One region of the Staphylococcus sp. GW821-FHT11H10 genome, then DNA from elsewhere that is predicted to be linked to it. Evidence: predicted binding sites of a transcription regulator. Region 1 holds the regulator's gene; the other holds the start of a gene.

Region 1 (16,774 bases):
CAGCAACACCTTGATGAGGTGCATTTGCTAAATTATCTAATTTGGATTTTGGAACTGTTTGCACAATCAATTTTTGCTCTTTAGCATTTTGTAAAATATCATTGATTTGTTGCTTTCTGATTCCCTCTTGTATCCAAATTTTATTAATTGTATGGCCAGAAACAATCGCTTCTTTAACAGCATGCCTACCGACAATAACGATATCTTCCACTGTTTTCACTACCTTTCATTGACTGTTTGAACAATCATATCAAGTAAGTTTTCCAATCTTTCTTCTTGATGATCTAAATATAAATATCCAATGACTGCTTCTAAACCAGAACTTTTACGATAAGTTTGAATATCCGTATTTTTAGCCTTAGTGTGACTTTTAGCATTACGACCTCTTTTAACAATATCTAATTCTTCATCCGTGAACCAACCCATTTCAAATAATGTTTCTAAAGTTTGCGCCTGACTTTTCGCAGACACATAACTTTTCGAAACTTGATGCAATCGATTAGGCTTACTTTGTAATTTAAGAACGATATATTCTCGCACGTGCTGGTCCAACACTGCGTCACCCATGTAGGCTAGTGTTAACGGGTTTAACAATTTAATATCCATATTATCCACGTTTAAAGCGTACACCTTGTGGCGTATCCTCTAATATAATGTTTTGTTCTTTAAGCATGTCTCTTATTTCATCTGCACGTGCAAAGTCTTTATTTTTACGCGCTTCATTACGTTCTTCGATGAGCTTTTCAATATCTTCATCAAGTAACATATCTGATTTATTACCTTTTAGTGGAACTCCAAGTACATCACTAAATATCTGATAAACTTCTTTGAATCGAGAAATGACTTGAGTAGATGTATTGTTCTCTAAAACATATTTATTCGCAAGTTTAGATAAATCGTACCAAGCCGTAACAGCATTAGCAGTATTGAAATCATCATCCATTACTGTCTCAAATTGCTCTATAATAGCATCAATTTGTTCGATATATTTAGATTGGTCAACGATGTCTGTCGCGATTGTTTCACGTTCTTCTATTAATTGATAGCTATTACGAATGCGTTCTAAACCACTCTTAGCTGCATTAACAAGTTCTAGATTATAGTTAATAGGACTTCTATAATGTACGCTAATCATGAAGAATCGCAGTACGTCAGGATCTACTTCTTTTATGATGTCATGAACTAGTATAAAGTTACCTAACGATTTACTCATTTTCTCGTTATCTATATTTATAAAACCATTATGCATCCAGTAATTAGCAAATGGGGCATGATTATGCGCTTCTGATTGCGCAATTTCGTTTTCGTGATGAGGGAATTGTAAGTCAGAACCACCAGCATGAATATCAATTGTTTTGCCTAGTTCATGAAACGCCATTACTGAACATTCAATATGCCAACCTGGACGCCCTTCACCAAAAGGACTTTCCCAACTAATTTCACCTGGTTTTGCTTTTTTCCATAAAGTAAAGTCTAACGCATCTTCTTTTTGTTCCCCAGCTTCTATTCTTGCTCCTACCTTTAAATCATCTAATGACTGATGGCTTAATTTACCGTAACCTTCAAATTTGCGTGTTCTAAAGTAGACATCGCCGTCACTCTCATAGGCGTAACCTTCATCAACTAGCTCTTTAATAAAATCAATAATCTCATCCATATGATTCATTACACGTGGATTCGAAGTCGCTTTCTTAACGTTTAATGCACCAACATCTTCATAAAACGCTTTAATGTATCTATCTGCAATATCCGGTACACTCTCATTCAATTCCTTAGAACGATTTATTAATTTATCGTCTACATCTGTGAAGTTTGAAACATAAATCACTTCGTATCCTTTATATTCAAAATATCTACGTACAACATCATAATTTATGGCAGGGCGTGCATTACCAATGTGAATATAATTGTATACTGTCGGACCACAGACATACATTTTCACCTTACCTGGTTCGATAGGTTCAAATGTCTCTTTTTGACGCGTTAATGTATTATATAATGTAATCATCTTTAATCTCTCCGTTCTTCGCTTTTTCAAGTTGTTTTTCTAGTTGCTTAATTTGTTCATATAAAGGGTCAGGTAAATTACGGTGATCAAATGTTTTACCGATACGTTTACCCTCTTGTTTAACAATATGCCCCGGAATACCGACTACAGTCGTGTAACTTGGAACTGATTGTAATACCACTGAATTCGCACCAATATTCACATTCGAATCAATTTGAATATTACCTAACACTTTTGACCCAGCTGCGATTAATACATTATCGCCAATATCAGGGTGACGTTTTCCTTTTTCTTTGCCCGTACCACCCAGTGTTACACCTTGATAAATAGTCACATTATCACCAATTGTACAAGTCTCACCAATTACTACACCCATACCATGGTCTATAAATAAGCGCTTGCCAATTTTCGCGCCCGGATGTATTTCAATACCTGTAAAGAAACGTGATACTTGAGATATAATTCTCGCCAATACATAGCGTTTCTTATTATATAATTTATGTGCAATAAGGTGACTCCAAACTGCATGTAATCCAGCATATGTTGTAATAACCTCAAATGTTGTACGAGCTGCTGGGTCTTGTTCAAATACCATTTTCACATCGTCTCTCATTCTTTTTATCAAGACTGTCGCCCCCTCAGTTTTTTTAAAAGTTTAAAAATTTCCAAATTTAATAGCAAAATACTTAAATACATTCTAAATAAAATAATTAGCGCCCCTAACACTTAAGATGCTAGAGGCGCTACTGCACGGTTCCACTCTGTATTCTAGATAAATGCAAGCTAGTATGTCTATATAACTATAGGTTACTAGATTCACTTTATCATACTCATTTACTATATTTAGTTGATTATACAAAGGTGCATTCAACATCGTCTATGGCGTACTCACAGCATCCGTACACTCTCTGATATCATAGTCCAATATTTACTAATCCTTCGCCTTTAAATACTCATACCAAAATGGCTTCGCCATCTTTAACTTTATCATATTTGCTTTAATGTAAAATTTCAAGTGTTAGATATGTTAAATTAGCATCTCATTCGTGCAACTTGCCTGATGTCCTTTACACGAATTTTTTCAATCGTGAAAGTACTTTATCTTTACCTAATACTTCAATTGTATTAGGTAATTCAGGGCCGTGCATTTGACCAGTTACAGCAACACGAATAGGCATGAATAATTGTTTACCTTTAATACCTGTTTCCTTTTGTACTTCTTTAATTGTTTTCTTAATGTCAGCCGCTTCAAATGGTTCTAAAGCTTCTAATTTACCATATAAATGTGTCATCAATTCAGGAACTTGTTCTCCATTAATGACTTCTTGTTCTTCTTCTCCTAATTCAGGCATTTCATGGAAGAACATTTCAGATAAAGGTATAATTTCGCCAGCATAGCTCATTTCTTTTTGATATAGTGCCACTAATTTGCGACCCCATTCTTTATCATCTTCACTTGGAGATTCTGGTATTAAATTAGCTTTAATAAGATGAGGCAATGCAAGTTCAAATACAGTGTCAGTATCCTTTGTTTTCATATATTGGTTATTAACCCATGCTAATTTTTGTCTATCGAACATCGCTGGTGATTTAGAAAGACGTTTTTCATCAAAGATTTTAATAAATTCTTCTTTAGAAAAGATTTCTTCCTCTCCTTCTGGAGACCAACCTAATAATGTAATAAAGTTAAATAACGCTTCTGGCAAGTAACCTAAATCACGATATTGCTCAATAAATTGTAAAATTTGGCCATCACGTTTACTTAATTTTTTACGTTCTTCATTAACAATTAGCGACATATGACCAAAGCGTGGCGCTTCCCAACCAAATGCTTCATAAATCATAAGTTGTTTTGGTGTGTTAGAAACGTGATCGTCACCACGAATAACATCGGAAATTTCCATGTAATGATCATCGATAGCTACAGCAAAGTTATAGGTAGGGATGCCATCTTTTTTAACGATAACCCAATCACCTATATTGTTTGAATCGAATGAAATTTCACCTTTAACCATATCATTGAACGTATACGTTTGATCTTGAGGCACACGGAATCTAATTGATGGGCGACGACCTTCAGCTTCAAACTGTTGACGTTCTTCTTCAGTTAAATGTGCATGTTGACCACCGTAACGAGGCATTTCACCACGTGCGATTTGATCTTCACGTTCTTTTTCAAGCTCTTCTTCAGTCATGTAACATTTGTACGCTTTATCTTCGTCCAATAATTGTTGAATAAGTGGATTATAGATATCACCACGTTCTGATTGACGATAAGGTCCATAACCTTTGTCTTTATCGATTGATTCGTCCCAATCTAATCCTAACCATTTTAAGTTATCAAATTGAGATGACTCACCATCTTCAAGGTTACGTTTACTATCCGTATCTTCAATACGCACTACGAAATCACCATCATAATGCTTAGCAAATAAATAATTAAATAATGCAGTTCTTGCATTACCAATGTGTAAATATCCAGTTGGACTTGGCGCATATCTCACTCTAATACGTTCACTCATCGTATTCACTCCTATAAATATTAGTTATGTTTTAACTTCGAATTTATACGCTTTATCTAATACAGGCTACAAACTTTACACTCTAACCGAGTCGTTCTACGCCAGTAAGAAACATCTTCAAACCATTAGAAAAAAAGCTATTCTAAACTATCATTTTAGACATGTTCCCGAATAACTTTCCACTTTACATTACCCTTAGATAAAAGTTCGCATTTCTTCATTATTGTAGCACTAAATCAATACTTTGATAAGTCACTTGTTTACGCTATAGATAATCATTAATTCATACATCTACTTTATGTAAATATGTTCCATGCTTCGCTTCTTGAAAAGAGTCCCCTCCACATTTAGCGTTTCACATGAAACCTAATCACTTACAATAATTTAATTTTTTATAATTGAACGTATCTTCTTAATCTCTAAGTTTAAAGAACATATTTATCATTACTCTGAATCGTCTATTTTTTTAGCGAAAATAATACGCCCTGATGATGTTTGTAATAAACTGATGACTTCTAAATCTACATGTTTACCTACAAGTGATTTCGCATTGTCAACGACTACCATTGTGCCATCATCTAAATAGCCTACACCTTGACCAGGCTCTTTACCCATTTTAGTCAATAGAATATTAATGCGGTCACCTTGATGAACATTTGGTTTAATTGCTTCAGATAAGTCATTCACGTTTAAAGCTTTAATTCCTTGCACGTGACATACTTTATTTAAATTAAAATCGGTAGTAATCACATGCGCATGATAAGTCTGTGCTAACTTCACCAATAATTCATCTATATCACTGTGAGACTTTTGTGGATGTATCACGCGTGTAGGATACTCTAAGTCGTATAATTCATTTAATATATCCAAGCCACGTTGTCCTTTTTCACGTTTCACGCTATCATTCGCATCAGCTACAACTTGAAGTTCATTAATAACGCCTTGCGGAATAAGGATTTCACCATCTATAAAACCACATCGAATGACATCTAAAATACGTCCATCGATAATTGCACTTGTATCTAAAAGTTTAGGTACAGCACTAATATTACTTTTAGACATAGAGCGTGCCATATTTTCCGGCAAGAACATTAACATTTCGTCACGCTTTTTTAAACCAAATTGGAAACCTAAATAACATAGCAATAATGTAATAATAAGCGGTACTAGATGATTTAATATCGTATTTCCAATCATTTCTAGAATAAATGAAGCCATAACTGATATAAATAATCCAATGATAAGTCCAAGTGTTGCAAATAAAATTTCAACAGCACTGCGCTGCATAATCCAATGTTCAATGGCTTTAAAAGTCTTCGTAACTTTATTAATAAAGAAGCCAAAAATCAAGAAAAATACTACTATTCCAATTAAGCCATCTATATAATAGTTATGTAAAAATGGGTAACCATTAATATTAAAATCCTTAAGTATTTCAGGTATTAGTAAAATACCAAGTGCAGCACCTAGAATAATATATATTATGATTACAATTCCTTTTAATACGTTCATAAGTCTCACCTCTTTTTCACTATATTTACGATTTGAATGCATATTTTAAAGCGTCATGTACTGTAGACACTCCAACTACTTTAATGCCTTCAGGAAATTGCCATCCACCGATATTTGTCTGTGGAATAATAACACGTTCAAAGCCTAATTTAGCTGCTTCTTGAACACGTTGTTCAATTCGAGAAACACGTCTCACTTCACCGGTCAAACCTACTTCCCCAATATAACAATCAAGCCCATCTACTGCTTTATCTTTAAAACTTGAAGCTGTTGCTACTATAACACTTAAATCAACTGCCGGCTCTGTCAATCGTACGCCACCAGCTACTTTTATGTATGCATCTTGTTGTTGTAATAAATAGTTTTCTTTTTTCTCTAATACAGCCATTAATAAACTCAAACGATTATGATCTATACCTGTTGCCATACGTCTAGGGTTATTAAATGTTGTAGGCGTCACTAAGGCCTGAACTTCTATTAATAGAGGTCGTGTACCTTCCATAGTTGCTACAATCGTTGATCCCGGCACATTGGTAGAACGTTCCTCTAAGAACATTTCTGAAGGATTATGAACGCCTTTTAATCCGCTTTGTTTCATCTCAAAAATGCCCATTTCATTAGTAGAACCAAAACGGTTCTTAACCGCTCTCAAGATACGATAAGCATGATGCTCATCTCCCTCAAAGTACAATACTGTATCAACCATATGCTCTAATAGACGTGGTCCTGCAATTTGACCTTCTTTCGTAACATGTCCGACGATAAATGTTGCAATATTCATTTGTTTAGCAATATTCATTAAACTCTGTGTACTTTCTCTTACTTGAGACACAGAACCAGGTGCTGAACTAATTTCTGGATGATATATTGTTTGAATGGAATCCACAACTAAAATATCAGGTTGCGCTTGTTGAACTGTTTGATGTATTACTTCTAAGTCCGTTTCTGCTAGCACATTTAAATTACTCGAATCCTCATCTAGTCGATCGGCACGTAGTTTAGTTTGATTTAATGATTCTTCACCTGTAATATACAGTACATTTAATTTTTGTGACAATGATGCACAAATTTGCAGTAATAGCGTTGATTTACCGATACCAGGATCTCCACCTATTAACACTAAAGAACCACTTACAATGCCACCACCTAAAACGCGGTTGAACTCTTTTGATTCTGTCTGAACTCTCGGTGTCACTTCATTCTTGATATCATTTAATTTCTGGACTTTCGCGCTAGACGTTGATGTCTTTACGCCGTGCTTAGGATTTGAAGCTTTTTCAACAATTTCCTCCATTTGATTCCATGACCCACAATTAGGACACTTTCCCATCCATTTTGGAGATTGATAACCGCAAGCCATACACTCAAAAATCACTTTCTTTTTGGCCAAAATTGCACCCCCGATTTTTCTTTGAACAAATCTATTTTATATGTAACGTTGCACAATGACAAATGTAAACTTAAGCAATTTAGTATAAATTTGGTTCTATTTATTTTTGAGATGATTAATACTTATAATGATTAAAATTAATTCATTGAAATCATTAAAAATTAAAGCTGAGACATTCGAGTATGATATGTCTCAGCTTATATTTAACATTAATTTTATTGTATTATGCTTCAGTTTCAGTTACTTCATTGCCTTCATCTGAAATACCATTATTTTTTTCATTGATATTATATTTAAATTCATCACCATCATGGTCGATGACAACTTCTTTACCTTCAATTTGGTTACCGTCTAAGATTAATTCACTCAAGTTATCTTCAACTGTTTTTTGAATAGCTCTGATTAATGGACGGGCACCGTATTCTGGATCATAGCCTTCTTCAGCAATTTTTTCTTTTGCTTTATCAGTTACAACAATATTAATATCTTGCTCAGATAGTCGTTGTGTTAGTTTATTAACCATCATTGTAACGATTTCTTTCAATTCATCTTTAGAAAGTTTATGGAATACGATGATGTCGTCAACACGGTTTAAGAACTCTGGGCGGAATGAATTTTTCAATTCTTTCATCATAGTCTTGCGAATTGTTTCATAGTCATGACCTTCAGAACCGCCACCGAAACCAGCAAAGCGTTGATCTTGTAATTCTTGTGCACCGACATTTGAAGTCATGATAATCACTGTATTTCGGAAATCAACTTGACGTCCTTTTGTATCAGTTAAATGACCATCGTCTAGAACTTGCAATAGAATATTAAATACATCTGGATGCGCCTTTTCGATTTCATCAAATAAGATAACTGAGTATGGTTTACGTCTTACTTTCTCAGTTAATTGGCCACCTTCATCATGACCTACATAGCCTGGAGGCGCTCCAACTAAACGACTCACAGCATGTTTTTCCATAAACTCACTCATATCAACGCGAATCATTGCATCTTCTTCACCAAACATTGATTCTGCTAATGCTCTAGCTAATTCTGTTTTACCTACACCTGTAGGACCTAAGAAGATAAAACTACCGATTGGACGTTTAGGATCTTTCAATCCTGCACGAGCACGGCGTACCGCTTTACTAATAGAAGTTACAGCATCATTTTGGCCAATAACTCTATCATGTAACGTTTGTTCAAGATTTAATAATCGATCCGATTCAGTTTCATTAATTTTTGTAAGTGGTATACCTGTCCAACCTGCAATGACTTCACCAATATCTTCTTTAGATAGAGAAGTGGATTGATCACCTTGAGTTGTTTTCCACTCATTTTTGGCATCTTCATATTGTTTTTCAAGTTTAGTTTGTTTATCACGTAAATTAGCAGCATTCTCGAATTCTTGAGCATGAACTGCTGCGTCTTTTTCATTTTTTACTTTTTCAATTTCTTGCTCAATTTCTTTCAAGTTGTTAGGTGTTGTATGACTTTTCAGTCTTACTTTTGAACTTGCTTCATCAATTAAATCAATTGCTTTATCGGGTAAGAAACGATCTGATACATAACGATCACTTAATTTAGCAGCCGCTTCAAGTGCTTCATCTGAAATATTGATGCGGTGATGCGCTTCATAACGATCACGTAATCCTTTTAAAATTGCAATTGTGTCTTCAACTGTTGGTTCATCAACTTGAATAGGTTGGAAACGACGTTCTAACGCTGCATCTTTCTCGATGTTTTTACGATATTCATCTAATGTTGTCGCACCGATACATTGTAATTCACCACGTGCTAATGCTGGTTTTAATATATTTGACGCATCGATTGCGCCTTCAGCTCCACCAGCACCAACTAATGTGTGTAATTCATCAATGAATAAGATTACGTTACCAGCTTGATGAATTTCTTCCATTACCTTTTTCAAACGTTCTTCAAATTCACCACGATATTTAGTACCAGCTACAACTGTTCCCATATCAAGTGACATCACGCGTTTACCTTTAAGTGTCTCAGGTACTTCATTATTAACAATAGCTTGAGCAAGACCTTCTGCAATTGCAGTTTTACCTACACCGGGTTCACCAATTAGTACAGGATTGTTTTTAGTACGACGACTTAACACTTCAATTACACGAGTAATTTCTTTATCTCTACCAACAACTGGATCTAACGTTCCATCTTTGGCAATGACAGTTAAATCACGTGCTAATCCATCTAATGTAGGGGTATTATTTGATTTATTTGCTGTAGCATTTTTATTGCTCATTTCAGGACTACCTAGCGCTTTGACGACTTGGGCACGCGCTTTCGTAATATTTAAATCAAGATTAGCAAATACGCGAGCAGCTACGCCTTCATTTTCACGAATTAAACCTAGTAATATGTGTTCTGTACCTACAAAGTTATGGTGTAACTTTCTTGCTTCATCCATTGAAAGTTCAATTACTTTCTTGGCTCTTGGTGTATAATGCAATGTTCCTGTTTGATCTTGTCCGTGACCGATTAATTTTTCGACTTCTTCAATCACTTTATCTTCGGTTATATTAAAACTTTCTAATACTTTAGCAGCAATACCTTCTGGTTCTTTCATTAAACCTAATAACAAATGTTCTGTACCTATATTAGAATGATTTAAACGTATTGCTTCTTCTTGTGCGTGTGCTAGGACACGTTGTGCACGTTCAGTTAATCTACCAAATAGCATATATTTTTGTACCTCCTATTGAGTATATTCTCTTAATATATTTGCTCTCTTTTCATTTACAGAGATTGTTTCATCTTCATCGTTATAGATAAACGCTGATTGAATACTTACCATTAATTCATTAAATTTAAAATCACTCAATGTTAAATACCCTAAATCGATACCTAATTTCACTTCACTTAAACGATAAGAAGCTTCTTCCATTGAAATGATCCGACTATTTTGTAAAATACCCAATGACCGATAAATACGGTCTAGCGTTTCTAATTCATTGTATTGAGTCAAACGTTCACGAATTTGCATTTCTTCATTTATGATTTGTTGAACAACTTCAGTTAAATTATCTATGATTTCATCTTCAGTCTTACCAAGTGTTAATTGATTTGAGATTTGATAAATATGGCCATAGACTTGCGAGCCTTCTCCATATATACCTCGAATTGTAAAACCGAAACGATTAATTGTCTGTGCAATACGATTCATACGTTTCATAATGGATAATCCTGGCAAGTGTAACATCACACTTGCTCGCATACCTGTACCAATATTTGTTGGACACGTAGTTAAATATCCTAAATGTTCATCATAACTAATGTCTAGTGATTGATCTAACGTATCATCAATCTCACTAGCTATGTTATATAAGTCTTGTAAAGATAAATCGGTGCCCATTGCTTGTATGCGTATATGATCTTCTTCATTAATCATAATGCTTATTGATTCATCTTTATTCAATAACACTGCTGATGCGGGTTGTTTAATCAGTTCAGGACTAATTAAATGTTTTGCAACAAGTTTCATTTTGTTTTGTTGATCCATTGTATCCAAACGCATTAAATCTAAATCAGGCAATACATCTTGTACTTCATTTATAACTCTGAAGCCATCTTGTTCTGATGGAAACATGAGTGGGTGAACGTGATTTTCTAAGTTTCTAGCCAATCGAATTCTTGATGACATAACAATTGGAGATTCTTCAGTTTCCTTCATCCATTCACTGATATGAGCATTCATATCACTCATTGCGCTCCACCCCGCTCTCGTCTTTCAATGCTTTTATTTCGTCTCTAACGATAGCAGCCTCTTCAAAGTTTTGTTCATCTATTAGTACATTGAGATATTTTGTTTTTTCCTCAATTTGTTTCTTGATGGCAAGTTTCTTATGAGAAGAACGAGGCGTTTTACCTACGTGTTCAAATTGTCCACCTTGTACGCGTCTTACTATATCTACGATGTCATCTTTGAAAGTGGCATAACAATTTGCACACCCGAATTTCCCTACATGCGCAATATCTTTTAATGTCATCTTACACGTTGGACATCGCTTCTCTTCTTGAAAAGCTACTTCATGGAAATTAATACCATGTTTCGTTGCCAAATGTTGCAATATTTGTTTGACGACAAATGCTTCTTCAATATCGTCTTGAAACTGAGAATGTGGGGATGGCGTTTCATTTTGTTGCCAAGGGTTTTCACCTTGAGCACATATAGAACATACCCATTTCTCAGAAGTGCCTTCTTTACTTTTTACTGTAAGTTTAACCTCTGCTTCATTTAAATGACAGTTTTCGCAAAGCACACATAGACACCTCGCTTTTCTATTAATAAAAATTAATGATTGGTAACAAACGTTTTAAAATATTCGCTCTAATAATATCTCGAGCAACAACATCCATTTTCAAAGTCTCACGATCAACTATAACTTGAATCATTCTTGCTTCTCTTTCACTAATGAGACCTTTATCTAGCAAACCATCTAAAATATAGTAAGCTTGTTGCTGGGAAATGGATGGCCCAATGATTTGCAACAGATGATTAATATACCCCGTTGCATCTTTATTTTCAATTTTGGTGATTCGGATATAACCTCCACCACCTCGTTTACTTTCTATTTCATAACCATGTTCGTTTGTGAATCTAGTTTTAATGACATAATTTAATTGAGAAGGTACACAGTCGAACCGTTGAGCAATATTTGCTCGTTGAATTTCTACCACGTCTTCATTACTTTCTTCGAATAACTTTTTAATGTATTGTTCTATGATGTCAGACATGTTGTGCATGATTTACCACCTCTTTTGACCTTCTTTGACTATATTATATGAGCATCTTTGACCTTTTTCAACCAATTTGTTTTTTAATTTTCTAAAATTATTGATGTTACATGTAAGAATTTATTGTATTATATTAGTTAAGTAAATTTAAAGGAGTAGAATTATGCATATTCTTATTGGGATTATAGGGATAATTTTCTTTTTGGCACTTGCATTTTTGTTTAGCTCTGACAGAAAAAATATCCGCTGGCAGTATGTTGGTATTTTATTAGTTATCCAACTTGTGTTCGCGTTTATTTTATTGAAAACGACAGCAGGTATTACAGTTATTGGGGGCATTTCGGAAGGATTTAACTACTTATTACAAAAAGCTGCAGAAGGGGTTAACTTCGTGTTTGGCGGATTTAAGTTTGTAGATCCTAAAAACCCACCATTCTTCTTCAGTGTGTTACTACCAATTGTATTTATTTCAGCATTAATTGGTATCTTACAATATACTCGAATCTTACCATGGATTATTAATGTTTTAGGATTCTTAATTTCTAAAATTAATGGTATGGGACGTTTAGAATCATACAATGCAGTTGCTGCTGCAATCTTAGGTCAATCTGAAGTATTCATTTCATTGAAACAACAGTTACCTTACATACCTAAACAACGTTTGTACACATTAACAGCTTCAGCAATGTCTACAGTATCAGCGTCAATTATTGGTGCATACTTCACATTGATTGAACCTAAATATGTTGTTACAGCTGTTGTATTAAACTTATTTGGTGGTTTCATTATTGCTTCAATCATTAACCCTTATAAAGTTAATGAAGAAGACGATAAACTATTAGTAGACGAAAGCGAAACTAAAAAACAGTCATTCTTCGAAATGTTAGGAGAATACATTTTAGATGGTTTCAAAGTTGCAGTAATCGTAGGCGCAATGTTAATTGGTTATATTGCAATCATCGCATTATTAAACGGTTTAGTAAGTGGTGCATTTAGCTTATTATCAGGCGGCGCAATTAAATGGGACTTCCAAACATTAATCGGATTTGTCTTTGCACCATTAGCATTCTTAGCTGGTGTACCTTGGGAAGACGCTGTTAAATCAGGTTCCGTTATGGCAACTAAATTATTATCTAATGAATTCGTTGCAATGCAATCATTAGGTAACTTAAAAGATATATCTGAACATGCGAAAGGTGTAACGTCTGTATTCTTAGTATCATTCGCAAACTTCAGTTCAATCGGTATTATCTCAGGTGCCATTAAATCACTTAACTCTGAAAAAGGTGATGTCGTAGCGCGCTTTGGACTTAAGTTATTATTTGGTGCAACATTAGTATCATTCATTTCAGCTGCAATTGCTGGTTTCTTTATCTAATATCGAAATTAAATAACCTAGAACTTCCAATTTATAAAGAAGTTCTAGGTTATTTTTTGCAAATTGAAGACTTTTAAAACGTCCCCAAACTTGCCATTATTCATTTATTTAACCATATGATCAATAAAGTATTGCGTTACTCTGTAGTCATCTGTTAATTCCGGATGGAATGATACGCCCAAATACTTGCCTTGCTTTACTGCTACAATCTTATCGCCAACTGTGCTTAATATTTCTACGCCCTCTTCAACATTAGCGATATGAGGTGCTCTAATAAATACACCTTCAATGTCTTCAGCAATACCTTTAATATCTAACTCTGCTTCAAAACTGTCTACTTGTCTTCCAAATGAATTACGTTCAACAGTTATGTCTAATTTCTTCAAATAGCCAGTTTCACCTTCGACATCTTTCGCTAGTACGATAAGACCTGCACATGTGCCAAAAATTGGTAAATCAGATTGTTGTAACTTTTCTTTAAATCCATATAAATCCATTAATCTTCGCAATGTAGTAGATTCGCCACCTGGAAGAATTAACCCATCTATCTCATCTAATTGTTCAACCTTTTTAACTGCAATACCTTCGTGACCACTAAGTTCAATATGACGGATGTGTTCACGTACGGCACCTTGCAATGCTAATACACCAATTTTCATATATTACCAACCACGCTCTTGCATACGTTCTTCTAATGAGATTTGATTAATATCTAAACCTTTCATTGCTGTGCCTAATTCTGAAGCTAATTTGCCAATAAGCTCATAATCTTGGTAATGCGTTGTAGCTTGAACAATTGCTTTAGCAAATTTCTCAGGATCTTCAGATTTGAAAATACCTGAACCAACAAATACACCATCAGCACCTAATTCCATCATTAAAGCAGCATCTTGAGGTGTAGCAACGCCACCAGCTGCAAAGTTAACTACTGGTAAACGTCCGTGATCTTTGATTTGTTTTAAAACTTCATAAGGCGCACCAAGTTCTTTAGCATAAGTCATAATTTCATCGTCATTCATCACAACTAAGCGACTAACTTCTGAATTAACTTTTCTCATATGTCTAACTGCTTCTACAATGTTACCAGTACCAGGTTCACCTTTAGTACGTAACATTGCAGCACCTTCACCAATACGACGCGCAGCTTCACCTAAGTTACGACAACCACATACAAAAGGAACCGTGAATTGATCTTTTCTTAAATGATATTCTTCATCAGCAGGTGTTAACACTTCTGATTCATCAATATAATCTACGCCCATAGCTTCTAACACACGTGCTTCAGTAATATGACCAATACGTGCTTTCGCCATAACTGGAATTGATACAGCATTCATAACTTCTTCAACAATTTTAGGATTAGCGCTACGTGCTACCCCACCAGCTGCTCTGATGTCAGATGGTACACGTTCTAAAGCCATAACCGCAACTGCGCCAGCTTCTTCTGCAATTTTAGCTTGTTCTGCATTAACAACGTCCATAATAACGCCGCCTTTTTGCATCTCAGCCATTCCTCGTTTAACTCGATCTGATCCTACGATTTTAGACATAAAATTAACCCCTTTTCCAATTTGATTAAATTCATTTTAAGTTATAAACTGATATTTAAAAAGGTACAATTTATTTATAAAATTAGGGGTCAGTTATTAAAATGAAAAAGCAAAAACTATATATATCACTTTATGAACAATTGAAGAACCAAATTATTGAAGGTCAATACCAAGCACAAGACAAATTTCCATCGAAACGCCAGTTAAGTGAACATTTATCTCTTAGTCATACGACGATTGAGCACGCCTATCAACTACTACTTGATGAAGGTTTTATATACTCTAAACCACGTTCTGGCTATTATGTTTCCGATATTCAGTCATTACCTGTCATCAATATTAATAATCAATTTATAGAAATCGAACCTAAGACACCTGAGAGTAAACAATACAAGTATGCTTTTAATTTAGCTGAAATTGATGCAGAATACTTCCCTCTCAACCTTTTCCGAAAGTATGCAAAAGAAGCCTTTGAAGATAATGAATTAGCACTTTTAGAAAAAGGAGATATCCAAGGGGAATTAAATTTACGACAACAAATTGCCCATTATCTATTTAATAGTAGAGGGGTTTCGTGTCATCCCAATCAAATCGTCATTGGATCTTCTACAGAGCAGTTGCTAAACATGATTACAGATTTACTTAAAACATCATCTTTTATAATAGAAAAACCAAGTTATCCGCCCATAAAACATGTTTTAGATAAAAACAAGCATAATTATATACAGGCAACAGTTGAAAAAGATGGAATTAATATGATTGACATCATAAATTCTAATAACGATATTGTTTATATAACACCGTCACATCAGTTTCCTACAGGATATGTCATGAATTTAAAGAAACGAACACAGTTAATTAAATGGGCACATCAACAAAATAGCCGATATATAATTGAGGACGATTATGATTCAGAATTTAGATATTACGGTAAACCTATTCCAGCTTTACAAAGTTTAGATAAAAATGACAAAGTGATTTATATTAGTACATTTTCAAAGTCACTTTACCCGAGTTGCCGTATTGCTTATATTGTTTTACCTCAAAAATTATTACAATCTTATTTGTCAATGCCTTATAAAGAAAGCAACACAGTACCTGTTCATATCCAACAAATTATTGCTAACTTCATGTCATCTGGAAGTTTTGAGCGTCATTTAAATAAAATGAGAAAGATTTATAGAGAGAAACTAAATTATATATTAGAACGTTTGAAGCCACATGAAGATCAATTAAAAATCGAAGGTGCTTTAACAGGAATGCATTTTACAATAACTGTTGACAATGGACTTACAATGTCTCAATGCCTCCACAGTGCTGAGAAATTGAAATTAAAATTAAACGTTTACAATTATGCGGAAGAAAACGAACTACTTCCAAAATTTATTATTGGATTTGGTGGTATTCCGAATCATAAACTTAAAGAGCATACTGACGTTTTAATAAAATCATTAACTGTATAGTGAAAAAAGCACGTCCATAAGTTAAAAACTTATCGACGTGCCATCGTTTATATTAAGTAATAATTAGACATTAATAGTTTCTTAATAAAGTTCAAGTGCTTTCTTCCAATTATAAGAAATCAATACAGCTACACTCATCACCAATAGTATAATCACAAGTTCAGATGTCATATAACCTTGTGACAGATGAACAGTAAAT
Region 2 (16,774 bases), on a different contig from region 1:
ACGTCTTTATTCGCTTAGTTGTATCATAGCATTTTATTGGCGTTTTGTCGGATATTTGATATATTAGTGTAAAGATAAATAATGAGAGGTGATACTAATGGAAGAGGCATTAAAAGACAGTATCCTAGGTGCACTTGAAATGGTTATTGACCCTGAATTAGGTATTGATATCGTTAATTTAGGTTTAGTATATAAAGTGAATGTTGATGATGATGGTTTATGTACAGTTGAAATGACTTTAACATCAATGGGTTGCCCACTTGGACCACAAATTATCGAACAAATTAAAACAGTATTAGCTGAGATTCCAGAAATACAAGACACAGAGGTTAATATTGTTTGGAACCCACCTTGGAACAAAGATATGATGTCAAGATACGCTAAAATTGCATTAGGCGTTGGCTAATTAATCGCTTTTGAACAATAGTACACGATTAGGATGTACTATTGTTTTTTTATTTATAATAGAAACAATTTAAATGTTCATTTTCAATGCTTTTAGTGACAAAGTTAAGTTAATAAATGACATAATTGTAATATAAATTGAATTTGTTTAAGCGTTATACTACAATACATAAGAATTACAATATAAAATAATTTAAGTTGTACTTGCATTTATGAAAAATAATAATAAATGCGTCAAATTTTATAAAATATTATTATAGTTCAAGCTCAGACATCTAAGTATAAAACTCGATTCAATCATATACATTAAAATATAAAAGAATATTAACTTAAATCATATTTTCTCATGTTGTTGATCATCGGCTTTCGTTTTATCCTGATTTTCAGTGCTTTAGTAATTAATGAATTTATTAAAATTTATTATTTAATAGGGAAAGAATGTGAACAATGAAACAAGATTTTGAAAAAGGGAAACAACGTAAGACTAAAATGCGTTACATGCCTGGTTTAGATGGACTAAGAGCAATTGCTGTCTTAGGTATTATCATTTACCATTTAAACAGGAAATGGCTTACAGGTGGTTTCATAGGAGTAGATACCTTCTTCGTTATTTCTGGATATTTAATCACAAGTTTACTTTTAAAGGAATACGAAGAGCGAGGTATTATTAGCCTTAAACAATTCTGGATTCGACGAGTTAAAAGGTTACTTCCAGCAGTTGTTGCGCTATTAATCGTTGTTGGGATTGCTACATTAATATTTGAACCACAACAAATCGTTCGAGTAAAACATGATATTATCGCTGCATTATTCTATGTGTCGAATTGGTGGTATATTGCCAAAGATGTTAACTACTTCGAACAATTTTCATTTATGCCATTAAAACACTTGTGGTCACTTGCAATAGAAGAACAGTTCTATTTGTTCTTCCCATTTGTGTTGGTCATTTTACTCTTAACGATTAAAAAATATCGCAATGTTACTTTGATATTATGGATTATTTCTTTAGTTTCTTTATTAGCGATGGTCATTATTTCACAACCCAATGTTGGGTATTCGAGAGTTTATTTTGGGACAGATACTCGCTTGCAAACGTTATTATTGGGTGTGATATTAGCATTTGTATGGCCACCATTTAAATTAAAAGCCAATCCACCAAAAGTATTGCAACGTTCTATTGATGGTATAGGCATCTTAGGGCTAATAATACTTATCTACTTATTCTTTACAGTGAAAGATACTAGTGCATGGATTTATAATGGTGGATTTTATCTCATATCAGGTATGACATTATTTATTATTGCTAGTGTCGTACACCCTTCTAGTATCTTAGCAAAGGTATTAGGTCATCGTATATTTGTTTATATAGGTAAACGCTCTTATAGTTTATATTTATGGCATTTTCCTGTCATAAGTTTTATACACATTCATTTTGTTGATGGGCAACTTCCTATTTATGTGTACTTTGTTGATATCATACTTACAGTTTTATTTGCTGAGTTATCATATCGTTATATTGAAACACCATTTAGACGAGAAGGTTTAAAGGCATTTTCATTCAATTATTTAAAGCGACCTAAATTTATTAGAACAATAGTGTCAATTATTGCTGTGATACCGATAGTATTGTTATTCTTAGGTGTCTTCGATCGTTTTGGAAAAGATGAAATTGATAACAAAGCAAATTCATTCAACACGAATGATCAAGATAAATATTTAGTAAGAATGATGCCTGGGGAAAATATAAAAATCGATGGCTCTAGTAGTAATAGTAAAAGTAAAAAACAAGTTTATACTAATATTAGTCCATTACTTATTGGAGACTCAGTGATGGTAGATATTGGTGAAGAATTTAAATCTCAAGTACCTAAAGCAACTATTGATGGTAAAGTTGGGCGTCACCTACAAGAAGCGTTGTCGATAGCAGGCAATTATTCAAATTATAATAAACCATCAGATAAAGTCGTTTTAGAACTAGGTACAAATGGTGATTTTACAGAGGAAGAATTAAATCAATTAATTAATAAGTTTGGTAAAGCACAAATTTACCTTGTTAATACACGTGTTCCTCGAGATTGGCAGGATAATGTGAATAAACAACTAGCTAATGCTGCTAAGAAGCATAAGAATGTAACTTTAGTGGATTGGTACCAACGATCTGCTGGACATTCTGAATATTTTGCACCAGATGGTGTGCATCTTGAAAATAGTGGTGTAAAAGCTTTATCCGATGAAATAATCAAAACTATAAAGAAAAATTCAAAAAACAAATAATTCATTCTAGACCAGTTTAGTGATTTTAAATCATTGAACTGGTTTATTTTATTTGCAGTTTTAACGTATATTTGATGTTTATAACAAAAAAAGTGTGATAAAACAAGTAATAAAAGAAACTCACTAATTACGTCAAACTAGCTTGACCAGGCAGTTTGAGAAATTTTTAAAAGTTGATTGTAAGTGTTGCGTAATCATTTAAGAGGGTCTATAATGTAATTAAGGTCAAAGAAAGTCAAAGTCAAAACAAACTAATTGACCTTGCTCTTATCAAATATATAGGGGTGAACAAATTTGGATATTAATCAAATGACATATGCAATTCAAGGTGCATTACAAAAAGCCGTTGAATTGAGTAAAGAAAACGAATTACAAAATATTGAAATTGAAGCTATATTAAAAGGAACTTTAGAAGAAACTGATAGTTTATTTAAAAGCATATTAGAACGAGCAAATATAGATACAGATGAATTAAATCAAGCGTATACAAATAAATTGAAAAATTATCCTTCTGTACAAGGAGATAATATTCAATATGGACAGTATATAGGAGCTAAAGCAAATGAATTATTAAATAAAGCTGAATCATATATGAAAGAATATGAAGATGAATATATTTCAATGGAACACGTCCTTCGTGCTGCGATGGATATTGATGATACTACTAAACAATTTGTTGGAAATAAAGAAGAAGTAGTGAAAGAAATAATAACTAAAGTAAGAGGGGGAAATCATGTGACTTCACAAAATCCAGAAGTAAATTATGAAGCTTTAGAAAAATATGGTCGTGACTTAGTAGAAGAAGTACGTCAAGGTAAAATGGACCCTGTTATTGGCAGGGATGAAGAAATTCGTAACACAATTCGAATCTTAAGTCGTAAAACTAAAAACAATCCAGTATTAATCGGGGAACCTGGTGTAGGTAAAACTGCAATTGTTGAAGGTTTAGCGCAACGAATTGTACGAAAAGATGTGCCTGAATCATTACTCGATAAAACAATTTTTGAATTAGATTTAAGCGCATTGGTTGCTGGTGCAAAATTTAGAGGTGAATTTGAAGAGCGACTTAAAGCAGTGCTTAAAGAAGTAAAAGAGTCAGATGGACGCATTATTTTATTTATTGATGAAATTCATATGTTAGTTGGTGCAGGAAAAACAGATGGTGCAATGGACGCTGGTAACATGTTGAAACCGATGTTAGCACGTGGTGAATTGCATTGTATTGGTGCAACTACTTTAAATGAATATAGAGAATATATTGAGAAAGATTCTGCATTAGAGCGTCGTTTCCAAAAAGTAGGCGTAAGTGAACCAGATGTAGAAGATACAATTTCAATTTTACGTGGACTAAAAGAACGTTATGAAGTTTATCATGGTGTACGTATTCAAGACCGTGCTCTAGTTGCAGCAGCTGAATTATCAGATCGATATATTACTGATAGATTCTTACCTGACAAAGCAATCGATTTAGTTGACCAAGCATGTGCAACTATTCGAACAGAAATGGGTTCAAATCCAACTGAATTAGACCAAGTTAATCGTCGAGTTATGCAATTAGAAATTGAAGAAAGTGCTTTGAAAAATGAATCTGACAACGCAAGTAAACATCGTTTAGAAGAATTACAAGAAGAACTTTCAAATGAAAAAGAAAAACAAGCGTCTTTACAATCTCGTGTTGAACAAGAGAAAGAAAAAATTGCAAATGTACAAGAAAAACGTGCTGAATTAGATCGCAGTCGTCAAGCTCTAGAAGATGCACAAACCGAGGGTAATTTAGAAAAAGCAGCAGAATTACAATATGGTACAATACCTCAATTAGAAAATGAATTAAAAGAATTTGAAGAAGCTTATCAAGATGAACAAGGTGACAGCGAACGCATGATTCGTGAAGTTGTTTCTGATGAAGAAATTGGAGACATCGTAAGTCAATGGACTGGTATTCCAGTATCAAAATTAGTTGAAACTGAAAGAGAAAAATTATTAAATCTAAGTGATATCTTACACGAACGTGTTGTGGGTCAAGATAAAGCAGTAGATTTAGTATCTGATGCTGTTGTAAGAGCACGTGCAGGTATTAAAGATCCTAATAGACCGATTGGTAGTTTCTTATTCTTAGGACCAACTGGTGTAGGTAAAACTGAATTAGCAAAATCATTAGCTGCATCATTGTTTGATTCTGAGAAACATATGATACGAATCGACATGAGTGAGTATATGGAGAAACATTCAGTTTCTAGATTGATTGGTGCCCCTCCAGGTTATGTAGGTCATGATGAAGGAGGGCAATTAACAGAAGCGGTTAGACGTAATCCATATTCAGTGATTTTATTAGATGAAGTTGAAAAAGCACATAGTGATGTATTCAACGTTTTACTTCAAATATTAGACGAAGGTCGTTTAACTGATTCTAAAGGACGCAGTGTTGACTTTAAAAACACTATCATTATTATGACAAGTAACATCGGTTCACAAGTATTACTTGAGAATGTTAAAGATACTGGTGACATTACTGAAGAAACTGAAAAAGCTGTAATGGATAGCTTACATGCATTCTTTAAACCAGAAATCTTAAACCGTATGGATGATATAGTATTATTTAAACCATTATCTATTAATGATATGAGTATGATTGTTGATAAAATCTTAACTCAATTAAATATACGCTTAATGGATCAACGTATTTCAATTGAAGTTTCTGATGACGCGAAAAAATGGTTAGGCGAAGAAGCGTACGAACCACAATTTGGTGCAAGACCATTGAAACGTTTTGTACAACGTCAAATTGAAACACCATTAGCACGTATGATGATTAAAGAAGGTATGCCAGAAGGTACTGTTGTGAATGTTGATTTAGATGACAATCACGAATTAACTTTCGATGTACAAAAGCCTGAAAATGAGTAATGAATGTTTAGGTAAACCTAGGGAGTGTGATGAGCACTTTCTAGGTTTTTTTGTTTTCAAGTGCAGTTGCAGTGTATTGTTGTATTCACTTGCCCTAATTATAGCTTAAACCAAAGATTAGTAAGAATAAGTAATTTCTCACTTAAAAGCCTTTTAAAGTCATGAAGGTTGTAGTGTATCGCTAAAATATTAAGGATTCATCTATATCTAGTTTAATATAGAAAAACACTTGGAATTTGATTACTAAATTCAAATTCCAAGCGTTTTTAACGTATTGTATTATTATGTAGTAATAAGACTATCTGTTACCTGAACGGGTAAAATCATCTGGTTTAATCATGGCAGCTAGAATAGCAATTACAATTGTAAAGATAACTGCTAAAACTATTGGCGTGATAAAGTTTAATGTTCCACCGCCATTTAAACTATTTAATACAAAGTTAACCATTTGTAATAAGATGACTGCCCAAATAAAAGTTACGAGGTATTTCATACCGATGACCTCCATTATTTATATACTTTCATTCTAAAGTAAAGTAATCTATTTGTATAGAGATAGCAGATAACTGATAAAAATTTGTAATCAATTTTATTTAATGAAATCTGTATTTGTGAAAGGGTAACTACTTGAGTAGTGGTAAAAAAATGTGTTAAATTAATACCTGGTATTAAAAAATGAAGTAAGAAGGTGTACGTTCATGAACGTAGGTATAAAAGGATTTGGTGCATATGCGCCAGAGAAAGTCGTTGATAACGCTTATTTCGAAAGTTTTTTAGAAACTTCAGATGAATGGATTTCTAAAATGACTGGAATTAAAGAAAGACGCTGGGCTAGTGAAAATCAAGATACATCTGACTTAGCATTCGAGGCTAGTAAAAAAGCGATTAAAGATGCAGGAATCACACCTGCTGATATAGATATGATTATTGTTGCAACTGCTACTGGAGATATGCCATTCCCATCGGTTGCCAATATATTGCAAGAAAAATTGGATACACGTAAAGTACCAACAATGGATCAATTAGCTGCATGTTCTGGATTTATGTATTCTATGATTACAGCAAAACAATATGTTCAATCAGGTGATTATAAAAATATCCTTGTAGTAGGTGCAGACAAATTATCTAAGATTACTGATTTAACAGATCGTTCAACAGCAGTCCTTTTTGGTGATGGCGCTGGTGCAGTAGTTATTGGAGAAGTTTCAGAAGGACGAGGTATCATTAGTTATGAAATGGGATCTGATGGTAACGGTGGAAAATACTTATACTTAAACAAAGATACTGGTAAACTAGTAATGAACGGACGAGAAGTCTTCAAGTTTGCGGTAAGAATTATGGGTGAAGCATCAACACGAGTGGTTGATAAAGCTGGTCTACAATCAGATGATATTGATATGTTTATACCTCACCAAGCAAACATTAGAATTATGGAATCAGCTCGAGAAAGACTAGGTATAGAGAGAGAAAAGATGAGTGTATCTGTTAATCGCTTTGGTAACACATCTGCTGCTTCAATACCTTTAAGTATTTCACAAGAATTAGAAAATGGAAGAATAAAAGATGATGACACACTAGTATTAGTAGGTTTTGGTGGTGGCCTAACATGGGGCGCTATGGTTATCAAATGGGGTAAATAGGAGGATATAATGTATGACTGAGAATAAACGAGTTGTAATTACTGGTATGGGTGCATTATCACCTATTGGCAATGATGCCCAGACAAGTTGGGAAAATGCCTTGAAAGGTGTTAATGGAATCGATACTATTACTAGAATAGATACAGAAGATTATAATGTTCATTTAGCAGGTGAACTTAAAGATTTTAATATTGAAGACCATATTGAAAAGAAAGAAGCTCGACGTATGGACCGTTTCACACAATATGCGGTAGTTGCAGCACGTCAAGCAGTTGAAGATGCTAAATTGGAAATCAATGATGAAACTGCTAATCGCATAGGTGTATGGATTGGTTCAGGGATTGGTGGTATGGAAACGTTTGAAACAGCACATACAACACTTCAAAATAAGGGTCCAAGAAGAGTAAGTCCATTCTTCGTACCTATGTTAATTCCTGATATGGCAACCGGCCAAGTATCAATTGATTTAGGTGCAAAAGGGCCAAATGGTTCTACAGTTACAGCATGTGCAACTGGTACAAACTCAATTGGTGAAGCATTTAAAATCATACAACGTGGCGATGCAGATGCGATGATAACAGGTGGTACAGAAGCGCCAATTACACACATGGCACTTGCAGGATTCAGTGCTAGTCGTGCCTTGTCTACAAATGATGATAAAGAAACAGCTTGTCGTCCATTCCAAGAAGGTCGAGATGGCTTCGTTATGGGTGAAGGTGCTGGTATTTTAGTGATTGAATCATTAGAATCGGCACAAGCACGTGGTGCTCAAATCTATGCTGAAATAGTTGGTTATGGTTCAACTGGTGATGCATATCATATTACAGCTCCCGCTCCTGAAGGTGAAGGTGGTTCACGTGCAATGCAAGCAGCACTTGATGATGCAGGTATTGAAGCAAAAGATGTTCAATATCTTAATGCACATGGCACAAGTACACCTGTAGGTGATATGTATGAAATTAGAGCGATCAAGAATACATTTGGAGATGCTGCTAATCAACTAAAAGTTAGCTCTACTAAATCAATGACTGGTCATTTATTAGGTGCTACTGGTGGTTTAGAGGCTATCTTCTCAGCATTATCTATTCGTGACTCTAAAGTCGCACCAACTATTCATGCGAATACACCAGATCCTGAATGTGATCTAGACATCGTTCCAAATGAAGCGCAAGATTTAGAAATTACTTATGCAATGAGTAACAGTCTTGGATTTGGTGGTCATAATGCTGTATTAGTATTTAAGAAATTTGAAGATTAATTTTGAAAAATGATATTAGACCAAGGACACTAATTGATAATGTCCTTGGTCTATTTTTGTATGTAGAATGATTTAAAGTAGAAATGAAATTATTATTGTCATCACAAAGTATGCAATATTACATATTAAAGCTGGAGCAATCCATGTAGATATAAAATAATGTTCCTTTTTAACTTGTTGAGGATTTAAAAATTCATCATCCGCCATTGTTCTCTTTTTTGAGCGAGACGATAGTTGATATCTTATTCTTCTAAAACCATAGCTCGTTGCATCAAAAATGCCCTCTTGAACTAATAAAATGAAAAAAATGGAGATGAATATAATAAGAGACAAATAAAAAAGTGTATTAATATATGAAACAAAAGTATGATTTGTAAATATAATCCACAGTATCATAGATAAAATGGGAGTAATTATCAACCATATCATCCAGTTCTTTAAATTCTTCATAATAAAGCCCCCAGTTGACGGTTTAATTTATTGTAACTTAAATTTTATAAAATATATATTCTTATTTATAGTTAGAATAAAAAAGATTGTCAAAGTACTCCTTAAAATGTTTTTATTTAAACGCTTACTTTTTTAATTTTGTGAAAATTATATTGCAATTATATGAAAATTGTATATATAATATTACTAAATATTTCTGAAAATTTTGAAGGGAATGTTAATTTTGAAAATTTAAAGGGGGCGGAGTAATGACGCGATATGTTTTAAAACGTTTGGGGTACATGTTTTTGTCGCTATTTATCATTATTACGATTACATTTTTCTTAATGAAAATGATGCCAGGGTCACCATTTAATGATGCAAAATTAGGTGCCGAACAAAAGGCAATCCTTAATGAAAAGTATGGATTAAATGATCCGGTTGCCATTCAATATCTTCATTATTTAAAGAATGTCGTAACTGGAGACTTTGGGTATTCATTCCAGTATCATAATCAACCGGTATGGGAGCTAATTAAACCGAGATTGATTCCATCAATGGAAATGGGTATTATCGCCATGATTATTGGTGTATTTTTAGGTCTAATCCTTGGTATTGCTGCTGCAACTAAGCAAAATACGTGGGTTGACTATACAACTACTGTGATTTCAGTTATTGCTGTTTCTGTGCCATCTTTCGTGTTAGCCGTACTATTACAATATGTTTTTGCGGTTAGATTAAGATGGTTCCCAGTAGCAGGATGGGAAGGTATTTCAACAGCAGTATTACCTTCACTTGCATTATCCGCAGGTGTGATGGCAACTGTAGCAAGGTATATTCGAGCAGAAATGATAGAAGTATTAAGTTCAGATTACATATTATTAGCAAGAGCAAAAGGGAATTCATCCATGCGTGTACTATTTGGACATGCATTAAGAAATGCACTTATACCAATTATTACAATTATTGTACCAATGTTAGCGGGGATTCTAACTGGTACGTTAACAATAGAGAATATCTTTGGTGTTCCAGGATTAGGGGATCAATTCGTAAGATCGATTACAACCAATGACTTCTCAGTTATTATGGCTACAACCATCTTATTTAGTACTTTATTTATTGTTTCAATCTTCATCGTTGATATTCTTTACGGAATCATTGATCCGAGAATACGTGTGCAGGGAGGTAAGAAATAATGGGAAATGAAAAATTTGAGAAACCTTTTGATGATCATTCAAATGCAGCTATGACACATACCTCTGAAGGCATTGCATCTTCTGATTTCGTAATGAGAGATTTAGATTTAAATAGAGAGCCAGAAATGCAGCGAGAAAGTAAAAATTTTTGGCAGGATGCATGGACTCAATTAAAAGGAAATAAGTTAGCCATTTTGGGTTTAATAGGTTTGGTTTTAATTGTTATTTTGGCTTTTATTGGTCCTTTATTAAGTGACCATGACTATGCTGAACAAGATGTTACAAGACGAAATTTACCGGCTAAGATACCAGTACTGGATAAGGTACCTTTCCTTCCGTTTGATGGAACAGGCTCAGATGGAACAAACGCATATAAAGACGCAGGAGTTAAAGAAAATTTCTGGTTTGGTACTGACCAACTAGGAAGAGATTTATGGACACGCACATGGACTGGTGCTCAAATTTCATTGTTTATCGGTATAGTGGCTGCTGTATTAGATATCTTTATAGGAGTTGTTTATGGGGCGATATCAGGTTTCTTTGGTGGTCGGATTGATAATATCATGCAACGTATTTTAGAAATCATTGCTTCAATTCCAAATCTAATTGTCGTTATCTTATTTGTTCTTATATTTGAACCATCAATATGGACGATTATTTTAGCCATGTCAATCACAGGTTGGTTAGGAATGAGTAGGGTTGTTCGTGGTGAATTCTTAAAATTAAACAACCAAGAATTTGTAATGGCTTCAAGAACATTGGGCGCATCTAAGTTCAATTTGATTTTTAAACATATCTTGCCAAATACATTAGGTGCAATTGTAGTAACTTCAATGTTTACCGTGCCAAGTGCCATTTTCTTTGAAGCTTTCTTAAGTTTCATTGGTATAGGTGTACCAGCACCACAAACATCACTAGGTTCTTTAGTAAATGATGGTCGTGCAATGTTATTAATTCATCCTCATGAATTATTTATTCCAGCAACAGTATTGAGTTTGCTGATCTTATTCTTTTACTTATTTAGCGATGGTTTACGCGATGCATTTGACCCTAAAATGCGTAAATAAAAAAGGAGGCAAAGGGTATGTCAGAAAGAGTTTTGGAAGTAAACGACTTGCATGTTTCCTTTGACATTACGGCAGGGGAAGTGCAAGCAGTTAGAGGCGTAGATTTTTATTTGAACAAAGGTGAAACGTTAGCAATAGTGGGAGAGTCTGGTTCTGGAAAATCAGTAACCACTAAAGCAATTACAAAGTTATTCCAAGGCGATGTTGGAAGAATAAAAAAAGGTAAAATCGATTTTTTGGGAGAAGATTTAGCTACTAAATCAGAAAGTGAATTAATCAAATTACGTGGAAAAGACATTTCAATGATATTCCAAGATCCTATGACATCACTTAATCCAACGATGCAAATTGGTAAACAGGTGATGGAGCCACTTATTAAACATAAAAATTATAGTAAATCTGAAGCAAAAAAACGTGCTTTAGAAATATTAAATTTAGTAGGATTACCAAATGCAGAGAAACGTTTTAAAGCTTTTCCACATCAGTTTTCTGGTGGACAAAGACAAAGAATTGTTATCGCAACAGCTTTAGCTTGTGAACCTAAAGTATTGATTGCAGATGAGCCAACAACAGCATTGGATGTAACAATGCAAGCTCAAATTTTAGATTTAATGAAAGATTTGCAGAAAAAGATTGATACATCAATTATATTTATTACCCATGATTTAGGTGTTGTGGCAAATATTGCAGATAGAGTAGCTGTTATGTACGGAGGTCAAATGATAGAAACAGGAGATGTAGATGAAATCTTCTATGACCCTAAGCATCCTTATACATGGGGATTATTATCATCAATGCCTGATTTAACTACTAGTAATGATACAGAATTAATTGCTATTCCTGGAACACCACCTGACTTACTTCATCCTCCTAAAGGAGATGCATTCGCACGTAGAAGTCAATATGCTTTAGATATTGATTTTAAACAAGAGCCACCATGGTTCAAAGTGTCACCAACACATTTTGTTAAATCATGGTTATTAGATGAGAGAGCTCCTAAAGTAAAACCACCAGAAATGGTAGTAAAAAGACAGCGTCAAATGCCGAATAATTACGACAAACCACGTCTAGTAGAAAGGGTGTCGTTCGATGGATAAAAATAATGAAGTATTATTAGAAATTAAAAATTTAAAACAATATTTTAATGAAGGTAAACGTAATGAAGTAAGAGCCATTGAGGACATATCTTTTGATATCTATAAAGGGGAAACATTAGGGTTAGTTGGAGAGTCAGGATGTGGTAAATCGACTACAGGTAAAGCAATTATTAAACTAAATGATATTACAAGTGGAGAAATTTTATATGAAGGACAAGATATTCAAAAAATTTCAAAGCGTAAAGATTTATTAAAGTTTAATAAAAAGATTCAAATGATTTTCCAAGATCCATATGCTTCATTAAATCCTAGATTGAAAGTAATGGATATCGTTGCAGAGGGAATTGATATTCATAAATTAGCAAACAGTAAAAAAGATCGTAAACGTCGTGTCTATGACTTACTTGAAACAGTCGGTTTAAGCAAAGAACATGCGAATAGATATCCACACGAATTTTCTGGTGGGCAACGTCAACGTATCGGTATCGCGCGTGCGCTAGCAGTGGAACCGGAATTTATTATTGCGGATGAGCCTATTTCAGCTCTAGACGTATCAATACAAGCTCAGGTAGTAAACCTAATGTTGAAATTACAAAAAGAGAGAGGTATTACTTTCTTATTTATCGCGCATGACTTATCAATGGTTAAATATATTTCAGATCGTATCGCAGTGATGCACTTCGGAAAAATTGTTGAATTAGGTTCAGCTGACGAAATTTATTATCATCCATTACATGATTATACGAAATCATTATTATCAGCGATTCCTCAACCTGACCCAGATAGTGAGAGAACACGTAAACGTGTAGTATACCAAGAAGATGAATCTAAAAATTCTGAGCGAAAACTTCAGGAAATAAGACCAGGTCATTATGTGTTTGTCACTGATGAAGAAGCTGCTCAATTAAAAGAACAACATCTGACGCAAAGCGTTTAAGACTGGGAAAGGGGGATAATAGTTATGAAAAATATTAACTTTAAAGTAATTTTAGGATTAATTGTAACAACTTTACTATTAAGTGCATGTGGTAAAGGTGGAGGTTTATATGATGATAGCGGTCAAACATATCGAGTTGCCACATCTTCGGATATAAATACACTTGATTCAACATTAGCGACAGATACAGTCTCATTTACTATATATAATCAAGTATATGAAGGTTTATACTCCCTTAATGGTAAAGATGAAGCTGTGCCAGGCGTTGCTAAAGGAAAACCTAAAAAATCAAATGGTGATAAAACATGGACAATTAAACTACGTAAAGATGCGAAATGGTCAAATGGTGATCCTGTAACTGCAAATGATTTTGTATTCGCATGGCGTAAAGCTGTAGATCCAGTGAATGCATCAGAATATGCATACATAATGTACGATATAAAAAATGCAGAAGATATTAACTTGAATAAAAATGGTAAGAAACCAAAAGACTTAGGAGTAAAAGCATTAGACGACTATACATTACAAGTTGAATTAACAAAGCCTATTCCTTATTTCCAACAAATGCTGGCATTTGGTACTTTCATGCCACAAAATGAAAAAGTAGTAAAAAAATATGGCAAATCTTATGGTACAACCGCTGATAAAACTGTATATAATGGTCCTTTTAAAATTGATAAGTGGGCTGTAGAAGATAAGATAATGTTAACTAAGAATAAGGGCTATTGGGACAAAAATAATGTCAAGTTAGATCGAGTTAATTATAAAGTATTAAAAGATACGCAAGCGGGTGCTTCTTTATATGATACAGGTTCCGTAGACGTTGCGGGTATAACATCAGAACAAGTAGATAAGTATAAAGATAGTCCTGCATTATTTAAAAGATTATTAGCTTCTACTGCATTTTTAAAAATGAACCAGAAGCAACAACCGGAATTTAAAAACAAAGATATGAGATACGCAATTGCGCAATCAGTAAATAAAGAGGATTACGTAAACGATGTTTTAGGTACAGGTGCTAAGCCTTTTGATGGATTTACAGCTAAAGGTACTGCAAAGACACCTGACGGAAAAGATTATGCTGAAACAGTAAAATCACCATTAACTTATAATCCTAAAGAAGCTAAAAAACACTTAGAAAAAGCTAAGAAAGCACTAGGTAAAGATAAATTTACATTCACACTTAATACTGAAGATACGCCAGACTCTAAAATTTCTGCAGAATTTATTAAGTCTCAAATTGAAAACAACTTACCTGGTGTAACGGTTAAAGTTAAACAATTACCATTTAAACAAAGATTACAAGCGGAATTGACTATGAATTATTCAATGTCACTTTCCGTATGGGGACCAGATTATCCTGACCCTATGACATTCTTAGACACAATGACAACTGGAAATGCTCAAAACAATACTAATTGGAGTAGTAAAGAGTATGATAATTTACTGAAAAAAGCCAATAGTAGTTTACTTCAAAAACCAGATGAAAGATATGCTGCAATGCGTCAAGCTGAGGAAATTTTCTTAAATGATGCACCTGTAGCACCAATCTATCAAAAAGGTGGCGCTTCGTTAAGAAATCCACAATTAAAAGGGATTGAGTATCATCAGATTGGTGGAGATTATTCATTAAAACATGCATACATGGATAAATCTATTGATCGTGAAACTGGCAAGAAAAAATAGCAATAACAAAATAAAAGTCTTAGGTATTAACAGATGCCTGAGGCTTTTTTGCGGTTTTTTTATAATCTAAGCAAAAATTTAAAAAGTATATTTTTCTGAAAATTCTTAAAATAAAGTTGTTAATAAAATTTTTAGTAGTAAAATCATTGATAAACATCATAGAAACAACAGGAGGTTTGATATTAGTGAAAGTTATTGGTAAATATTTAATACTTTTATTAATAGCAGTATTAGTATTAAGTGCATGTGGAAAAGGGAAACAGGATGAAAATTCAAAAGATCTATCTAAAACAGAAACATCTAATCATAAGGGTGGAGAATTAAATGTCGGTTTAAATGCTGCCCCTTCAGGAACATTATCATCAGTATTGAGTTCAGATGCTTCGGATTCAGCAGTCGAAGCTTATTATAATGAGTCATTAATTAAGCTTGACAAAAATATGAAACCTAAACCATTTATTGCTTCTTGGAAAGATATTGATCCAGGTAAGAAGATTAAATTTACAATTAAAAAAGGCATTAAATGGCAAGATGGTAATGAGTTTAAAATTGATGACTGGATTTATACTTTAAATGTTTTAGCAGACAAAGATTATCAAGGCAGTTATTTCCCTATCGTAGAAAACATCGAAGGTGCTAAAGAAAAACATGAAGGCAAAGCGGATACGATTAGTGGATTGAAAAAATTAAATGACTATTCTATGGAAGTTACTTTTAAAGAGAAGAAAGTGAACTATCTTGAAGGCTTCTTTGCTGGTCCATTATTAAGTAAAAAATATTTAAGCGATGTAGCAGTTAAAGATTTAGCGAAATCAGATAAAATCAGAAAACATCCAATTGGTATTGGACCTTATAAAGTGACAAAAGTTGTTCAAGGTGAAGCAGTTCAATTAGAGAAATTTAATGATTATTGGCAAGGTAAACCAAGTTTAGACAAAATTAATTTAAAAGTTATTGATCAAACACAAATTGTGAAAGCTATGAAAAATGGCGAAATTGATATGACTGATTCTACTACAGGTAGTATTGCTCAAGAAGCTAAAAAATCTGGAGATGGTAAACTTAAAGTATTATCAACACCAGGCACAGACTATTCTGTTATTGGTTTTGTATCTCATGATTATGATAAAGAGAAGAATAAAACTGGTGCAGAACGTCCTAAATATAAAGAAAAAGAACTTAGACAAGCAATGTTATATGCAATTGATAGAAAAAAATGGATTAAAGCATTTTATCAAGGTTATGGTAAAGAACTAAATAGCTTTGTTCCGTCTATCCATTGGATTGCAGCCGATCAAAAAGACTTAAATAACTATAGTTACGATCCTGAAAAAGCTAAAAAAATGTTAGATAAACTAGGATATAAAGATAGAAATGGAGATGGCTTCAGAGAAGATCCTAATGGTAAACCATTTGAAATTAATTTAAAACATTATGCTGGCTCAAATCCTACCTTTGAACCTAGAACAGCAGCTATTAAAGATTTCTGGGAAAAAGTAGGATTAAAAACAAATGTGAAAATGGTTGAATTTGGTAAATATAATGATGACTTAGCTAGTGCTTCTAAAGATATGGAAGTTTATTTCAGAACATGGACTGGCGGTTCAGACCCAGACCCTTCTGATTTATATCATACTGACAGACCACAAAACGAAATGCGTACTACTGATAAAACATCAGATAAATTGTTAGATGATGCGTTAGATTTCAATAAAGTAGGAAATAACGATAAAAAACGTAAAGAAATTTACTTAGAATGGCAAAAACATACTAATGAAGTTCTTCCAGCATTACCAATTGTTCAATTAGATACTATTACAGTAGTAAATGATAAAGTGAGAAATGTTGATATCTCAATAGGCTCAGAAAAGGATTTATATC

The links. Region 1 encodes CtsR, which represses protease genes until heat stress. Its sites were predicted from a motif close to ATGGTCAATAAAGGTCAAACA; they were not measured.
Region 2: a site for CtsR is predicted at 2,901-2,921, ahead of clpB (ATP-dependent chaperone ClpB). Genes of this name have one in related genera too.

The regions. Positions count from the first base shown of each region.
Region 1 is NZ_JBXARC010000030.1:624-17,397, reverse strand. Features, by position in the region: gene rlmB (23S rRNA (guanosine(2251)-2'-O)-methyltransferase RlmB) at 1-211, opposite strand, end outside; gene AC1RRU_RS11570 (Mini-ribonuclease 3) at 220-606, opposite strand; gene cysS (cysteine--tRNA ligase) at 608-2,008, opposite strand; gene cysE (serine O-acetyltransferase) at 1,992-2,621, opposite strand; gene gltX (glutamate--tRNA ligase) at 3,076-4,530, opposite strand; gene AC1RRU_RS11550 (PIN/TRAM domain-containing protein) at 4,975-6,042, opposite strand; gene radA (DNA repair protein RadA) at 6,068-7,432, opposite strand; gene AC1RRU_RS11540 (ATP-dependent Clp protease ATP-binding subunit) at 7,656-10,130, opposite strand; gene AC1RRU_RS11535 (protein arginine kinase) at 10,146-11,153, opposite strand; gene AC1RRU_RS11530 (UvrB/UvrC motif-containing protein) at 11,146-11,709, opposite strand; gene AC1RRU_RS11525 (CtsR family transcriptional regulator) at 11,732-12,193, opposite strand; gene AC1RRU_RS11520 (NupC/NupG family nucleoside CNT transporter) at 12,348-13,562, shown strand; gene pdxT (pyridoxal 5'-phosphate synthase glutaminase subunit PdxT) at 13,667-14,221, opposite strand; gene pdxS (pyridoxal 5'-phosphate synthase lyase subunit PdxS) at 14,225-15,112, opposite strand; gene pdxR (MocR-like pyridoxine biosynthesis transcription factor PdxR) at 15,214-16,575, shown strand; gene AC1RRU_RS11500 (DoxX family protein) at 16,657-16,774, opposite strand, start outside.
Region 2 is NZ_JBXARC010000004.1:40,795-57,568, forward strand. Features, by position in the region: gene AC1RRU_RS03705 (metal-sulfur cluster assembly factor) at 98-406, shown strand; gene AC1RRU_RS03710 (acyltransferase family protein) at 853-2,679, shown strand; gene clpB (ATP-dependent chaperone ClpB) at 2,974-5,583, shown strand; gene AC1RRU_RS03720 (YjzD family protein) at 5,882-6,076, opposite strand; gene AC1RRU_RS03725 (beta-ketoacyl-ACP synthase III) at 6,282-7,223, shown strand; gene fabF (beta-ketoacyl-ACP synthase II) at 7,237-8,481, shown strand; gene AC1RRU_RS03735 (DUF3899 domain-containing protein) at 8,554-8,931, opposite strand; gene opp3b (oligopeptide ABC transporter permease) at 9,180-10,106, shown strand; gene opp3C (oligopeptide ABC transporter permease) at 10,106-11,173, shown strand; gene AC1RRU_RS03750 (ABC transporter ATP-binding protein) at 11,191-12,270, shown strand; gene AC1RRU_RS03755 (ABC transporter ATP-binding protein) at 12,263-13,207, shown strand; gene AC1RRU_RS03760 (peptide ABC transporter substrate-binding protein) at 13,232-14,893, shown strand; gene opp4A (oligopeptide ABC transporter substrate-binding protein) at 15,079-16,774, shown strand, end outside.